DNA from 3 places in the Paenibacillus sp. FSL R5-0923 genome. Region 3 is predicted to be linked to each of the others. Evidence: predicted binding sites of a transcription regulator. Region 3 holds the regulator's gene; each other region holds the start of a gene.
The links. Region 3 encodes LexA, which represses DNA repair genes until DNA is damaged. Its sites were predicted from a motif close to CGAACATATGTTCG; they were not measured.

Region 1 (3,277 bases), 1.4 Mb from region 3:
AAAAAGGAGGAGCAGATTTGAAAATACAGAAATTACTCACCAGTCTCATCATTGTTGTGTTACTTGCTTTGGGCGGTTACTGGTATGAACAGAACGGAGATCCGGCAGCCCCCTCGTCCACATCCGATTCAGAAGTTGTTCAGCTGATCTTCCCATCAGATCGTTATCCTGAGACCGCTAAGCACATTCAGGACGCGATTGCCAAAGGGGAGTCCGCGACGTGCACGATTAACCGTGAGCAGGCTGAAGACAACCGCAAAGAATCCTTAAAAGGGATCTCCACCAAAAAAGGCTACGACCGCGATGAATGGCCCATGGCCATGTGTAATGAAGGCGGCAAAGGGGCCGACATTGAATACATAACCCCAAAAGATAACCGCGGCGCAGGAAGCTGGGTTGGCAATCAGTTAGAAGATTATGCGGATGGAACCCGCGTAGAATTTATGTTCAAATAATAAGCTAACGTGAACAGTGCTTCAAAAGAATAGCCCCATCCGGTATACCGGATGGGGCTACAATGTGCATCAGCTAGCTTAGAATAAGCAAGCTTTAGTGATGATAACCAGCAAGATGAAGAGTACCAGAATAGCTCCTGTTGAAGTAAAAGGACTACACACCGGACCTACATTTACTGGGCTTACTACAGGACCTACGTTACAACCACAATGTTCCATTCCCATAATTAATTCCTCCTAATGATTAATGACTACAGCACAAGATATGTAAAAAGGAGATAAGCTGTTTGGGCGAACTGGCAAACAAATGCTATTCACCTAATGAATTAGGTAGGCACTGTCGATAAACAGGATATACACAAAGGAGGTGCAATATGGATATAGCCGCATTATCAATGGCAATGAGCCAGGCATCCTTAGCTCAAAATGTAGGAATACAAGTCATGAATATTGCCAAAAATCAGGCTGAAACCCAGAGTCAAACGATGGTGGAAATGCTGGGCAAAAGCGTTGCTCCGAATTTAGGAAAAACACTTGATATTAGTGTTTAATTGCTTTATGCTAAGGACACACGAGAACACTAGTTCTTATGTGTCCTTATGTTTTTTACTTTACATAGCCTTCGGGCTTTTCTTTTGCTCATTTATGCGAACATACGATCCTATAACTGATTCTGAATGAGGTGAATGATATGAATAATATGAAATCCTATTATCAAATGACTGCGCTGGAGAAGTGGACAGAAGATTTATACAAGCGTCTGAACCTTACTCAGCCTTCGCAAATTTCGATTGCTTATATTGCAGAACGGCTTAATATTTGGGTTCATTATTTGGATGTAAGAAGCAAGAGCATCGAAGCATCAGCGGGGATGTACACCATGTTTATAGACAACCGGCTTCCAGCCAGTCTGCAGCGGCTAGAGTTTCTCCATGAGCTCTGTCATCTGCTCCGCCATGGTACTGATCAAATATTGATGCCAGAACATTTTACGCGGGCACAGGAGGATGAATCTGAGCGATTTATTCTTTATGCAGCTATGCCCTACTCCATGATCTCCCGCATGACATTGCCTGAGCAACGTGAAGATGCAATCAGCTATCTTGCAGCAGAATTTCAAGTGCCAAGCGAGCTGGCTTTACAGCGGATTGATCAAATTCAAAGACGTGTTTTTCAGGGGCAATTATTGGCCGTGATGGGAAGAAACGAAGAACGATTAACACATATTCAATAATGACTGCGGAGATAATAAGGGTAGTCGCAATGAAGGACCATTAATTATGGTGGAATTTCTCGCAAGGGGGATCGATATGGAAGCCATTAAAGTAATTGAATTATTGATGACTCATCCAGATTATAACGTAGATGCAGTACACCCCGAAATTCCGGATTTTGTTGGGATCGAGTCGATTGAAGTGGATCATGAAACGGGGACCTTCTCCATTTTATTGCAAGAACCCAAAGAAGACTGAAGATGATTTGTGTAAGTTCATAATAAAAAGGCAGCAAGTATAGTATACCCAGGCAATTCTTTACCTACGCGGGTTTAACTATCGGCAGGAAATTTGCTGCCTTATTTGTAATTATAAGCTCTGTTATGCGACAAATTGAATCAAACCAATAAGAATTAGAATGAGGAACATACCCACAACTCCCCAAATAATAAACCATAAGATTCTGAGACCTGGTAGGCTGGGACTAGTATGATTCTCCAATACCTTAATTCGCCGCTCCAGCTCCTGTATTTTTTCTTCTTGCTGTGTCATCTTTCTCTCCACCCTTCTAATGTGTAGATTACAAGATACAATAGATATGACATACCAGTCACAATATATTATCTTATAATATATACATTTTAGCTAAATGGAGGGAATTAATGAAGAAAAGAACAAAAATAATTCTTATTACCTTCGTTATTGTATATGGAGTCGCTTCTTTAGCGCTTCAGGCCTTCCGAAATCATATGGACAATGAAGTGATTCATTATTTGGTAGCTACGAGAGATTATAAGAATGAAGATCTTTATAAAGTACACACCCAGATTAGTAAGGCTCCCGTCGTAAGTACAACGGTGATTTTTGCAGATGAACCTAACGCAAGATACTTTTATCGAAAAGAGAAGGATCGGATTTATCAATATAGCATGGCTCTTGTAAAAAGGTTTGATCCAAACTATACATATAAACATATTGAGGAGGGCCTCCCGTAAAGGGGAACTTCTATTATAAAGGCGCGATTGTCTCAGTAGTCATGATATGGCTGCTGGGGCAATCGCGCCTTTTTTAGATTCTAACCCTTGATCTAGACGCTAACAAATTTTCTCAGGAACATAATGTGACCAAATGCCGTCCTAAATGGTGTTATAGGTAAAGGGGGCATAGAATCATGCAACGATCCATGACCCGGCCGGGAAATCATGTGATAAAGAGTTACGAAATCTACGCAGATATGCTGTTCCGGATTGCTTTGGTCCATTTAGGCAGCCGCCAAGATGCCGAAGAGGCCACTCAGGATACCTTCATCAAACTGATAGAAAAAGCACCAAAGTTCAAAGACGCTGAACATCAAAAAGCATGGCTGATCCGAGTAATCACCAATCATTGTAAAACATTACTGGGCAGAGGCTGGCGCAAGCGAGAGGTTAAGCTGGAAAATGCTGAGCCGATTGCGGTAGACACCCCCGAGGATTTGGCTCTACTGCAGTTAGTTATGGCGATGCCTATGAAGTATAAAACCGTAATCCATCTTTATTATTACGAGGACTATCCCATCCAGGAAATCAGCAAGATTCTGCAGATTAGTCAGTCTGCCGTGAAGATGAG
Region 2 (3,277 bases), 1.4 Mb from region 3:
CCTGCCCGAAGTTGAGTCGTAGTTAAGCCGAAGGCCATTTGCAGATGTGAATAATCTTTAAAAGACGTCCAGTCTCCTCCCCACTCAAGCCCTAGCTGTTTTCCCACCTGTACAACCTCTTGCCAGTCCGCTATTTTATCTTTATCAGCATCACGATTCATATCCCAGGAAATACTATTTCCATCCGGCAGCAAAAGCGCAAAATCAAACGCAAGGCCATAATTGTGATAGCTGGTTCCACCCTTGGCGTTGGTAACTATAGGTCCAGGCCTACTTCTCCCCTGCGCATACAAGGCATTTTGTTCAGCAATCGACCGCAATCCCTGAGTAATAACGATGGGCACTCCTCTGGCATAGCTTTGCTGTATCAAAGCCTTCGCCCCTGCTGCCAAAACAGGATGAAGCCCAACAAGCCTCGCCGCCGATTTGTCCCTCACTTGATCTAAAGTCAGCATAGAATCACCCCTTGCTATAATCAATGATCCCGCTTCCCCATTCGCTTGTACTAATACCCCTGCTTGCCTTAGCATACAATCATAAATGTCTTCGGCGTCCATATAAGGAAGGACGATAAGCGTTTAAGCGAGAAATATAAGACATAAATGATAGGTGCATAACTTATACTTTCTTATATTTTAAAAAAAGACCCCGGTATCCCCGAGATCTCCCCTGAAAAGCACCTATTCATAGCTTCTTCACCTTGGATCATTTCTACAAAAAAGGGCAAAATATTAGCGAAAGGTGGGAACACATATGGACATTCATAGTGATAGCTATAAAGTTGCTGCCCTGAGCGAGCAGGAAGAAGCACTCGAAATTATTCGAAATGCCGAAGCTTCCATTGCACATCTAACCGGCAACCCAACGGTGACCCTAATTGCTTATGAAAAAAGTGAAGTCAGCGGTTCTCAGCATTAGACGATGTAAACCTCCACTAGATCATCTACATTAATCCACTTCCATTCCTCCGCCCACTGCAGCTTAAACTCACGCGAGTGGGTGTGAATGGAAGTCACAAAACCACTAATTGTCGTATTCTCAAAAGGATCAAACAGCACAACAGTGACGCGCACATGACTCCGTAACGATAAGGCCAGTGTACATTCGATCTCCTCCAGCTTCTGCTCATCCAGAATAGGCTTAATGCGGCGCAGGGTCTCCCGTTCATCCCTAATGATTCTTACCTTATGCTCCGGCAGCATCATGCGACTACTTTCCCACAGTCCGTTTTTCTCCAGCTTTTTGCCCATGGTAACCCCTCCCTAATTTCTATACTTATTCCGTTACATACGAACGTATGTTTGTATTATATCCACACCTTCGCTGAATAATCAATAATCAGGAAAAAGATACCACTTTAAAATCCTCCTCTTTTATCTAAAAGTTGTATAATATTGAATATCTAATTGAGAGGAGCTTTCCACTTGAAAAAAAACAATGCCTTGCTCATCCTAATTCCCGTATTATTCCTGTGTCTATACCCCCTTGTATATCGAAGCAGTACCCTCTCAGACCTCACAAAAGGAATCGTAGCTGGCTTATTTATAGGATTGGCAGTGTTACCTCTACTCAAGCTCAAAATCGCATCAAAAAGACGCTGACAGTTGAACTGTACAGCGTCTAAATTTCGATCTATTCTTGAACTTTCTCTGGTTCAGCGGTGGACTTACCATCAGCATCGATGAGTCCTGTTGCTTCTCTTGCTTCATTAAGCTTGGAAATGCCGTATAGCATCGCGACGTCAGCGTTCTGATTCAATTCCTCGAACTTCTCAGCAGTGACCTCTGCGGAATCAGCACCTTGAGAGGCCTGTTCTTTTAGAGAATAAGCACTTTGAAAAGCAATTTTGGACTCATCAAGCAGTTTACGAATGTCTTCGGGCAAGCTAGAGGAGATTTTCACTTTTTCAGCCTGATTGGATAGTTCTGTTGCGGTCTTCTGGAACTCGTTAATCTTCTTCTCCAACTGCCTGTCCGAAAGTTCTCCTGCTGAATAAGCAGCAATAGCTTCGTTGAACTCCGCTAAAGATGATTTTCCTAATTCATCAAGCTTAGACATTTCATTGTAGAAGTTTTGCACGGTTTCCTGCACTTCTTCTTCCGAGCCAGGAGCCGATGAAGTTGAATTATTATTGCTGCAGGCGCTAAGGATGACAGTCAGCATTAGCGTTCCTATTAGTAACACTTTTTTCATTATTTATCCCTCCACTTAACAGAATAATGTCGGTTTGTGTAAAGCGCAAATGAAATTTATGTAAAATGACTATTATGTTATAATTATTTCAATTGTAATCAGGGAAGGAGAGTATTTATGCCTTATTGCACAACCTGCGGATCAGAATATAAGCAGGGCGCTAAATTTTGTGGAGAATGCGGATCTAGCATTGACGGAGCCGCTCCAGTGACCACCCGTCGTCCATCAGCAAATCCAAACGCTACTCAAGAAGTCGTGCTCTGGAAAGGCAAACCAGCCAGTATCTCTGATCGCCTCAAAGGAATCGTACGCCTAAACACGACTACGTACACCATTACAAGCCAGCGCATTATGGTAAAGACCGGACTTATCGGTAAAAATGTCGAAGAGATCGAATTACTGCGTGTACGCGATTTATCCGTAGCACAATCTATCATGGACCGGATGCTCGGCATCGGTACATTAACTGTATTTTCTGATGATGCCTCAGCGCCTCAGCTTCTTTTCCGAAAAATCCATGATGCCCAAACCGTCAAAGATATTCTGCGCAAAGCTGTTCGTGACGAGAAGATCGCCAACAACATTAGCTACCGTGAACAAATCTAAGAACCTTTCACATTAAAAAAGCCCCGAAATCCGGGGCTTTTTCGCTAATATTCCGATGCTCGAATCAGTTCGGATATCGTCTTATGGAAGATAAAACGCTCCTGCTGGAATAATCCCTTTGGGTTGGCTAGGACTTTCCCACTGCAATACAATTCGCGCGTCCCCCTCATTCTCATAGTACTCCACTTTTATTTCATGTAGCTTGCCAGCTATAAGATTCACACTGCCTTTTCGCTCCTGTCCACTCTGATTCACCCAGCTATCAATGATCAGCCCTCCATCAATCCACACCCGTACCCCATCATCAGAGGAGGAGTAAATGGTATAGGTTTCACTATAGGCTGCAGTCAGTTTTCCACTCCACCGTACAGAGAAAGCGTCGACACGAATGGCTGGATCAGGCGAACCCTGTTTCCACGAAAATTGGATGTTAGCATCGGTTCGCGTCAGCGCAGGTGCGCCGCTAAGAGTCATGTTA
Region 3 (3,277 bases):
TTCATATAGTCCAATGGCTTCTTTACGCACCGCAAGTTCCAGTTCTTGTGGATCAATCGTATCCCCAGCGGCTTCACATGCAGAACGAAATGCTTCATTAACGCTCCGATCATCCCAGAGCAGTGTATCATCAAGGTCAAATAGTACGGCGGAAATTGGCATTACAGGTCTCCCTCTCCCATGGCTGGTTAATTTCTATTCGTGAACTACTTCAATTTGGTGAGCTTTTGCGAATGCTTCCAGTCGAGTCCCCATTGCATTGGTATCATAACGATTCATAAGTCTGGTAAAAATCCATTTCGTGCGTTTGCCTTTATGCTTAATTACAACAGCTCCACGCGAAAGGATGATTTTCTCAATATCAGAAGCTGGCAGATAACGTTCGCGGTTGAATTTTATAGTAGATAGTCTAGCATTCTCTACCTTCAAGTACGGACGTCGGAAGAACAGAAGTGCCGCTAGTAAGTAGTACAAAACGACTCCTAGCCAGTTCATAAGCATACCATTACCTTTGGCCTGGTCCACTGAACCAACCATCCAAAACATAGTACCAAGCACTAATAACACTAATGGAAATGCAATGTTACGGCCTTTAAAGGTTTCACTGTTCTTACCAGGAGATTTAGATTTAGATGCGTAAATCGTTTCCTTCCCCTGTTTCTTTCTTTGCTTATTAATTTGCTGCGTGTTGCGTTGAACCATTCTTTCCCAAGAACGGGCCATATGCGTTCCCCCTAGTCATCCAGTAATATCTATGAAAAGGAACAGGGTGTTAATGCTTACGCCCCTTGTTACCTTGTTCATGCTCATCATTATCAACCAATTCAATCGTATTCAATTGTGCTCGGAAGTTATTGCGAATATTCCCCAAATAAATTTCACGAAGCTTGGCGCGTTCCGCCGTTTCCTCTTGATTAAGGCCTACGCTCTTCTGTTTGCGTGCCAATTCGTTAATACGCGCGACCAACTCATCAATATTCAAAACTTTCCCTCCCCTTATAAATTAATTCTAACTCTGCCATGAGAAAAAGAGCTTGTCAAGGTTTACTCCCTGCAAGCTCTTCATGTCCTCTTATTATGTTCTTAGAATATTAATATATAGGTAAAGTGAGAATATCTCCAGCATTAATCTGACTACCTTTAATGCCATTGGATTTTTTAATTCCTTCTATATATACAGCCGTTTTCATATCAGAAGGTTTATTCTCAAGAGCAATACTCCAAAGTGTATCTCCACGTTCAACCACTACGCGCTTCTCATCCTTCATTAAAGTAGTAGATCCTGCAAATACATTACCTACTACTGTAAGTCCTGATAGTACGAGCACGATGATCAATGTCAGTTTAATAACAAAATCTCTACGGAACAAACGCATCAAGCCTTCAAGCAAAAACTCTGTAATCTCTTTAATCTGAGCTGAATAACGGGTAATAGGATTATGTCCTAAAGATTCAACCACTGGGGCTTTATCGTAGATGCTACGGTATGTACTGTATTTTAACATGAATATCATCCTCCAAACACTTGTTCTTACTTTTGAAATTATAATAACACGAACATGTGTTTTCTTCAATACTATTTTAGAACAATTGTTCTCTTTTTTTCAGAGGTTAATATTTACCATATTCTTCATATAAAGAATCACTCTTATCGTTTAGATGAAGGAAACGCAATCAATACAAGACTACCATTTATTAACTCTTTCGAATTAATATTTATAATAGTTAGAACTTATGTTTGTGCGAACGGTAGTTCTATGTTATAATTTTCCCAAACATTACTATATGGGGTTGATTCCAATGTCAAAGATTTCAAGTCGCCAGCTGGCGATCCTGGAATTTATACGTAGCGAAGTCCGCAGCAAGGGTTATCCTCCTTCCGTCCGGGAGATTGGAGAAGCTGTTGGTCTTGCTTCCAGCTCCACAGTTCACGGTCATTTAGATCGGCTAGAGAAGAAGGGACTTATCCGTCGAGATCCAACGAAGCCTCGTGCGATAGAATTGCTTGGCCAAGAGGATTCCGAGAATGTCCATCATTTCGCGCAAACCGTCGCTCGCATTCCTGTCGTAGGTAAGGTTACCGCCGGGGTTCCTATCACTGCTACTGAGAATATTGAAGACTACTTCCCGCTTCCAACTCACTATGTTGGAGATAACAAAGTATTTATGTTATCGGTTCAAGGTGACAGTATGGTCGAAGCTGGGATTATGAATGGCGACTATGTTATTGTTCGTCAACAACAAACGGCTGATAACGGAGATATCGTTGTAGCTATGACCGAAGAAGATGAAGCAACCGTTAAGACTTTTTATAAAGAACGTGATCATATACGTCTTCAGCCGGAGAATCCGGCGTACGAGCCTCTTCGCCTTAATCGCGTAACCATTCTCGGCAGAGTTATCGGATTATTTCGAGATATCCACTAAGTTTGCACTCCTACCTAGCGAAAACGGATACCGTCCTAAAGGACGGTATCCGTTTCTACGAGAAGTATAAGGATAGGGTATATCGTAAAAATATATACTTTCTTTTATTTTTTTAAAAAAGCTGTTCTGCAAATGCAGAATAGCTTTTTTATTGTTATCAAACTCCATTTATCAATTACAGAACATTTGTTCTCATAGGCTAAAATGACCATTTTTAATGAATAACCGTTTAGGCATCCTCCTCATATCTTAATTAGAAAGGAGTGTTGCACAATGCCAAATTACCGGATTATAGTTGATCTGACGCAGCGTATGCTTTATCTTCTTGATAACGACATTGTGATCAGGGGCTTCCCAGTCGGAATCGGTAAAATGTTAACTCAATCACCACTCGGTGAATTCACAATCATCAACAAACAACCCGATCCAGGTGGTCCATTTGGGGTCTTTTGGATGGGGCTATCTAAGCCTCACTATGGGATACATGGAAATAATGATCCCTCATCCATAGGGCACGAAGTATCCCACGGTTGTATTCGTATGTACAATGAAGATGTGTTAGCACTAGCTGCGATTGTACCGATTGGAACACGAGTAACGATCAGGAATTAAATCTATCTCTATAGATAAACACGCCTCACTCATGGTTCAATGGAGGGGGCGTGTTTGTATTTATGTATTTTTGATGACCTAATAGGAATTATGTGGCTATATGTCGAATAATGTTAACAGGATTTCAAATTGAAAGGAAGTGTCTCGTTTTGAACAACTCAAAAATTAGAACCCTCGTCGATTTTAAAGTCGATGCACTTGTTAAACTCTCTGGCTTATTGTTAAATAACGATCAAGC

Region 1: MKX35_RS10925 (ImmA/IrrE family metallo-endopeptidase) is a predicted target of LexA. The motif match lies at 1,104-1,117, and genes of this name have one in related genera.
Region 2: MKX35_RS10965 (YolD-like family protein) is a predicted target of LexA. The motif match lies at 1,291-1,304, and genes of this name have one in related genera.

Annotation. Positions count from the first base shown of each region.
Region 1 covers NZ_JBBPAT010000001.1:2,455,049-2,458,325, reverse strand. The annotation lists gene MKX35_RS10940 (NucA/NucB deoxyribonuclease domain-containing protein) at 24-455, shown strand; gene MKX35_RS10935 (hypothetical protein) at 534-680, opposite strand; gene MKX35_RS10930 (YjfB family protein) at 830-1,006, shown strand; gene MKX35_RS10925 (ImmA/IrrE family metallo-endopeptidase) at 1,147-1,689, shown strand; gene MKX35_RS10920 (hypothetical protein) at 1,766-1,927, shown strand; gene MKX35_RS10915 (hypothetical protein) at 2,051-2,221, opposite strand; gene MKX35_RS10910 (DUF3139 domain-containing protein) at 2,332-2,664, shown strand; gene MKX35_RS10905 (RNA polymerase sigma factor) at 2,841-3,277, shown strand, end outside.
Region 2 covers NZ_JBBPAT010000001.1:2,460,079-2,463,355, reverse strand. The annotation lists gene MKX35_RS10975 (M15 family metallopeptidase) at 1-455, opposite strand, end outside; gene MKX35_RS10970 (hypothetical protein) at 754-918, shown strand; gene MKX35_RS10965 (YolD-like family protein) at 915-1,250, opposite strand; gene MKX35_RS10960 (hypothetical protein) at 1,633-2,193, opposite strand; gene MKX35_RS10955 (PH domain-containing protein) at 2,311-2,799, shown strand; gene MKX35_RS10950 (glycosyl hydrolase) at 2,881-3,277, opposite strand, start outside.
Region 3 covers NZ_JBBPAT010000001.1:3,845,425-3,848,701, reverse strand. The annotation lists gene MKX35_RS17235 (HAD family hydrolase) at 1-162, opposite strand, end outside; gene MKX35_RS17230 (hypothetical protein) at 196-723, opposite strand; gene MKX35_RS17225 (DUF896 domain-containing protein) at 773-982, opposite strand; gene MKX35_RS17220 (LysM peptidoglycan-binding domain-containing protein) at 1,092-1,505, opposite strand; gene lexA (transcriptional repressor LexA) at 1,801-2,427, shown strand; gene MKX35_RS17210 (L,D-transpeptidase) at 2,701-3,039, shown strand; gene MKX35_RS17205 (hypothetical protein) at 3,189-3,277, shown strand, end outside.